Linked DNA regions of Mangrovibacterium diazotrophicum. The protein of the gene in region 1 interacts with the protein of each later gene in a pairwise test. Links are inferred from orthologs where the notes say so. Each region holds a gene or a part of one and is shown on either strand. Other genes may lie near its edges. The genes, in order: BC643_RS08060 and lepA.

The links.
Region 2: the proteins of BC643_RS08060 (region 1) and lepA interact in binary tests that used the Escherichia coli proteins (3 or more experiments, as listed by UniProt). The link is inferred for Mangrovibacterium diazotrophicum from one-to-one orthologs.

What each region holds. Positions count from the first base shown.
Region 1 is NZ_RAPN01000001.1:2,056,616-2,059,729, forward strand. What follows is about bases 167-2,948. They hold BC643_RS08060 (zinc transporter ZntB), read left to right. Parts: upstream 167-961; coding sequence 962-1,936; downstream 1,937-2,948. Other genes in these bases: BC643_RS08055 (glycosyltransferase family 2 protein), read left to right, coding at 167-788; BC643_RS08065 (Hsp20/alpha crystallin family protein), read right to left, coding at 2,037-2,471; BC643_RS08070 (TonB-dependent receptor), read left to right, coding at 2,870-2,948. Also shown: more of BC643_RS08055, read left to right, coding at 1-166; more of BC643_RS08070, read left to right, coding at 2,949-3,114. UniProt on the Escherichia coli protein: Zinc transporter. Acts as a Zn(2+):proton symporter, which likely mediates zinc ion uptake. Purified ZntB reconstituted in liposomes also binds and transports Cd(2+), Ni(2+) and Co(2+).
Region 2 is NZ_RAPN01000001.1:2,345,359-2,348,579, forward strand. What follows is about bases 200-3,088. They hold lepA (translation elongation factor 4), read right to left. Parts: upstream 2,594-3,088; coding sequence 806-2,593; downstream 200-805. Other genes in these bases: BC643_RS09255 (NACHT domain-containing protein), read left to right, coding at 200-777; BC643_RS09265 (lipid-A-disaccharide synthase N-terminal domain-containing protein), read left to right, coding at 2,801-3,088. Outside these bases: more of BC643_RS09255, read left to right, coding at 1-199; more of BC643_RS09265, read left to right, coding at 3,089-3,221. UniProt on the Escherichia coli protein: Required for accurate and efficient protein synthesis under certain stress conditions. May act as a fidelity factor of the translation reaction, by catalyzing a one-codon backward translocation of tRNAs on improperly translocated ribosomes.

The DNA.
Region 1 (3,114 bases):
TCGACGCCAAATATTACATCCTGCTAAACTCGGATGTGGAAGTTACCGAAGGCTGGCTGGAACCGATGATTTCGATTTTTGAGAAAGACAATACGGTCGCTGCTGTTCAACCCAAAATTTTAAGCTGGCACAACAAAGATGAATTCGAATACGGCGGTGCTGCCGGAGGTTTCATCGACAAGCTCGGCTTCCCGTTTTGCCGCGGTCGCGTGCTGAATGTCGTTGAAAAAGACAAAGGTCAGTACAATGACGAAGCCAATATTTTTTGGGCGAGTGGTGCCTGCCTGGCAATTCGCGCAAGCCTCTACCACAAAGCAGGGGGCTTCGATTCCGACTTTTGGGCACACATGGAAGAAATCGACCTTTGCTGGCGCCTGAAAAACTTCGGCTATCAAATTCGGTACACCCCTTACAGCCAGGTTTATCACCTGGGTGGTGGAAGTTTGCCTTACAACAACCCGCGCAAACTGTTCCTAAACTTCCGCAATAGTTTGTTCATGCTTTACAAGAATTGTCCGCCCAACAAACTAGTTAAAGTACTGTTTGTCCGCATGATATTGGATGGCATTGCTGCTTTCAAGTTGTTGACTGAGGGGAATCTAAAAGGGATTTCGGCGGTCTTCAAAGCACACTGGGCTTTATATAAAAACTGGACCCAATTGAAAGCGAAACGCCGGCGACTAAAAACCGAAGCAGCACCCAGTTGGCACCCCGAAATTTTATACAAAAGTATCATCTGGAAATTCTATATCGAGAAGAAACGCACCTTCACCGAATTGGTGAAATAGGCGTTAGGAATGCCGGATACTCGGATAGCTGGATAAAAAGAAAAAGAGCCTTTTCCGAAACTGTCTCCCAAGAACGTCTTCTTGATCTGACAATCCGAAAATCCAACAATCCGAAAATCCATCTTTTGTAAATTCAGCAGACAGATTGTATATTCAGTAAAATTTTCAATCGCATGAAACAAGCGGTCATTAATGCCTTCTACGTCGATTCGAGTGCCAAAAAGGTTGATAAGATCGACGCCTACGCCATCCCCGCCTTAAAAAAGGACACCGACTATATTTGGCTTCAACTGGATTTCAGTGCCACGGAAACCCGGAGCTTAGTTGAAAGTCTGCATGTCAATGAATTTTGGATTTCAGCCTTGGTAAAAGACGATTCGCGCCCAAGGGTGGAAATTGCGCCCGAGGAACTGTTACTGATCGTTCGCGGCATTAACCTGATAAAAGGTGAAAAGCCCGAAAATATGATCTCGGTACGCATCATGGCCAGCAAAAACCTGATCATCACAACCCAAAAGAAAAAGCTGAATGCCATCCAGTCGATTTTGGAAGACATGGAGCAGAACAATCCACCCAAAAACACAGGCGATTTTATTGTCCGGTTGAACGAGCGCCTGGTTTTCAACATGAGCGATGTGATGGAAGATATTGAGGAAGCGGCCATCTCGATGGAAGAGTTGGTGATGGAAGAAGATGGTAACGACGACCAAAGCAAAGCCGAATTGTACAATCTTCGCCGGCAAATCATCCAGATCAAACGATTCCTGATTCCACAGCGCGATGCTTTAAATAAATTGCAGATTGAGAAAACCAGATGGATGACCAGTAAACAACAATTGCGATTGCGAGAGGTGAGCGACTACCTGATGCGCTACCTCGAGATGCTGGAGGCCGCGCGAGAACTGGCTTCCGTCAGCCAGGAAACGCTGATCAACCGTTCCAACGAGCAGATTAACAACCGCATGTACCTGCTTTCTATCATTGCGGCACTGTTCCTGCCGTTGAGCTTTTTCACCGGTTTGCTCGGGGTCAACCTTTCCGGTATTCCCCATGCCGAGAATCATTATGCTTTTTCAGCTTTCGTGGTCATTTTATTGGTGGTGGTAGCCTTTCAATTTTGGTTTTTCCGAAAAAATAAATGGCTATAAAACGAAAAACCCTGCCACACAACAGGCAGGGTCTTCAACTAACTAAACCTAAACTAAAACCAAATTTGAAAATTTACTAATGTCTTTTACGTCAATTCATTTAATGAATTTCAATCATTCGTGGTTCGTGCGATTTATACTCCTCTCGTTTTGGCAAACTAACGGTTAAAACGCCATTTTTGTGGTTTGCTTCAATCTTGTTCGCATCAACGCCGTCAGGCAATTGGAATGAACGGCTGAATTTGGAATAATTAAACTCACAGAATACCACCTTGCTGTCTTTTTCTTCTTTTTTCTCTTCTTGTTTTTCCGAAGAAATGGTCAGCAAATTATCTTTTAAATCGATATGGAAGTCTTTTTTGTCCAAACCAGGAGCGGCCAGCTCAATTTCGTAATGGTCTTTTTTGTCATACACATTCACATTTGGACTGCTGTTCCATCCTGATTTTTCAAAAAAATCGTTCCATACATCTTTACCGAAAAACTCATCAAATAAACTTGGTGTGTTTCTGTTTGATCTTACAAATGGTAACATAACTTTGTCCTCCTATCAATTAGTTAAACATTGATTTTTTGTTTTCTGACTATCAACTATCAAAGGTTGCTCCAAAGTAGTTTTACGCAGTTTCAGGCTGAAAATTTGCAAAATCCAATGTCATTTTGACGGAGAAAAAGACATTTTTTCAGAATTCAACTTACTGATAATGACATACTTTCCGAACAGATCATTTTCAGCATGTCGAAATTTGTTTGAATATTCGATGATTTTTGTTTTAACTTTGCCCCCTATATGCAATGGGGTGTCCTAATATTACGGACTGAGATCATACCCAAAGAACCTGATCCGGGTAATGCCGGCGTAGGGAGGGCGCAAGAAGGGAACACGTATTCCTACCTCATTGGTTATTTATTAACCAAACTTTCACTCAAAAAATGAAAAAAGTATTTTTTCTGCTGGTCATGTTGAGTCTGACCACCTTCACTTTCGCACAGTATTCGATTTCCGGTGTGGTGATGAATGAGAAACGCGAAGTATTGCCAGGAGCCAATGTTGTTTTGGCCGGAACGTACACCGGAACCGTTGCCGACTCGAACGGAAAATTCGCAATCACCAATTTGCATTCGGGAAGTTACGAGCTTCTGATCTCATTTATTGGCTACGAGAAAACAAGCCAACC
Region 2 (3,221 bases), 290 kb from region 1 along the record:
GTATTGCACTCGGGAGAGAATGTGAATTATTATCTGGAAAATGCACCGAGGGAAGACGCTCAGATTTACGGGCACTATTTGAAATTTACACAGTTTTTCTTCGAAAAGGATATGGAAAACTTGCAGGCGGAAGCTGGATGGTTTGCTCAAATTCAACAACCTGAGAAGCTGGTTCCTCTAACAGCTGGCTTCTACTACGCAGTGCAGATCATGTCCGAAGTGTTCCTTCAAAACCGGTTTAGCGATCAACTGATGCAACGGATCATGAAGCAATCGGAACAGTTTCTGACCGACAAAGCGCAATTAAAATTCAGCTTTCCCATATTTGAATACCTGGTAGCTAATGCTCTGAATTACGCCAATCGCTTTAATGAGATCGTTACGGTCACGAACGCAGTTACCGACAAATATATTCTAGATAAACATCGGTCATCCTGGCTGTATGAACTAATGAGAGCGTTTTACGCCCGGGCACTTTTAAATACAGGCGAAGAAGAAATAGCTCGGGAGAATCTCAAAGAAGTGGAACTAAGATCTGTCTCCGTCAACTACAAATACTATGTGAAACTACGCTACTACCTGGTCCAGGTCGACTTTTTACTGCATGACGAAAAAACGGGGCAGGCGATAGAGCTTTTAGATGAAATAAAAAGCATCGCCAAGATGATCAAATTCAAGTATTTCTACGACCAAGCCAGCACAATCGAAAAGAAGCTCAAAAGCAATTCTTCGAATTCATCCAACATGCACGGGCGAAAAAATCTGGAAAAGATCTAAAAAAAGAAAAGGAACACAAGGTTCCTTTTTAATCCAGTTTCAATACAGCGAGGAAGGCTTTCTGCGGAACTTCCACGTTACCAACCTGCTTCATTCGTTTTTTACCTTTCTTCTGTTTTTCCAACAGTTTTCGCTTCCGGGTAATATCACCACCGTAACACTTCGCAGTTACGTCCTTACGCACCGCTTTAATGGTTTCGCGGGCGATGATTTTAGCCCCGATAGCTGCCTGAATCGCAATGTCGAACTGTTGACGAGGGATTAGCTCCCGTAACTTTTCGCACATGCGGCGGCCAAGGTTATATGCGTTGTCAAAGTGAATTAACGACGAAAGTGCATCGACCATTTCACCATTCAGCAGGATATCCAAACGAACCAACTTAGCTGGTTTGAAGCCAATCATGTGGTAGTCGAATGACGCGTATCCTTTCGAAATCGACTTCAGTTTATCGTAGAAATCGAATACAATTTCGCCCAATGGCATATCGAAAGTCAGTTCGGCACGCTCTGCAGTCAGGTAATCCTGCTTGGTCATTAACCCGCGCTTTTCCATACAAAGGGTCATGACCTGCCCGATAAAATCAGACTTTGTAATGATCTGTGCACGAATGAACGGCTCTTCAATTTCCATGATTTTATTGGCCGAAGGCAATCCGCTCGGGTTGTAAACCTGTATGGTTTCGCCATCGGTTGTATGCACCAGGTACGACACGTTGGGAACAGTTGTGATCACGTTCATATCGAATTCGCGATCCAATCGTTCCTGGATGATTTCCATGTGTAACATCCCGAGGAACCCGCATCGGAAACCAAAACCAAGTGCCGCTGACGACTCCGGCTCGTAGGTCAGCGAAGCATCATTGAGCTGCAATTTTTCCATCGCCGCTCTCAAATCTTCGTAGTCGTCTGATTCGATCGGGTAAACGCCGGCAAAAACCATCGGTTTCACTTCCTCGAAACCTTCAATTGCTTTATCACACGGACGTTCTTTATGCGTAATGGTATCACCAACTTTTACTTCTTTGGCCATTTTAATACCCGAGATGATGTACCCCACATCTCCGGTCCCCAGCATTTTGCGAGGTTCCATTCCTAAACGAAGTACTCCAACTTCGTCGACGTCGTACTCCTTCTTGGTGTTGACAAATTTCACCAAATCGCCTTTGCTCATCGAGCCATTCAGTATTTTAAAATAGGCGATTACACCGCGAAACGGGTTGAAGACCGAGTCGAAAATCAAGGCTTGAAGCGGTGCTTCCGGATCTCCTTTTGGTGCCGGCACACTTGCTACAATCCTGCGAAGAATCTCCTCTACGCCTTCTCCGGTTTTTCCGCTGGCGCGAATAATATCGCTGCGGTCGCAACCAATCAGGTCAATAATCTGATCTTCGACAACTTCCGGCATAGCATTTGGAAGGTCCATTTTATTCAGGATCGGAATAATTTCCAAATCATGTTCCAATGCCAGGTACAGGTTTGAAATCGTCTGAGCCTGGATCCCCTGGGTTGAATCGATGATCAACAAGGCACCTTCGCATGCCGCAATCGACCGCGACACTTCGTACGAAAAGTCAACGTGTCCCGGAGTATCAATCAGGTTCAGGATATATTTTTCTCCGTCCTGCTCATAATCCATTTGTATGGCGTGGCTCTTAATGGTAATCCCTCTCTCCTTTTCAAGGTCCATACTATCGAGTACCTGAGCCTGCATCTCCCGTTCGCTAACCGTTTTGGTTATTTCCAACAAGCGGTCAGCCAAGGTGCTTTTACCATGATCGATATGAGCAATAATGCAAAAGTTACGGATGTTCTTCATCTAATTATTTTCAAAAATTCTTTAACCGGTTATCCCAATGTCATTTGGCGCAAAGATATTCAAATTTTGGTAACTATTACTGCAGGTTCATCGGGTTCGGGAAGTTTAAATGTGTCGTGTTTTTGTTAATTCTTGCAAATATTCGGCAATAAAAACTTCACCAATCAGATAAGCTCTATCTTTGCAGGGCTTAAAGAGACTGTATAGATGGATCATATCCTGATAATTTCAATCGGATTTCTTGCGCAAATCCTGTTTTTTGGCCGTACAATTGTGCAGTGGTTCAAGTCGGAACACGAAGGCAAAGTCTTATCGCCCACCCTTTTCTGGAAAATAAGCTTGTTTGGTTCTATTCTAATGCTCACCTACGGTATTTTGCGTCAGGACGCAGCAATCCTGATCGGCCAAATCCTGGTCTATTTTATTTATGTCCGAAATATTCAGCTGAAAAACGACTGGAAACCAATGGCACTTCCGATGCGGATTTTTATTTTGGCCACTCCAGTTGGCATTTTGGCTTACTTGTTTTTCGGCACGGATTATTCGCTGTCCACCTTTTTCAACAACTCGAAAAATCCCCCGCTGTTGATGTTCTGGGGGATCGCAGCCCAGTTAATTTTCATCTCGC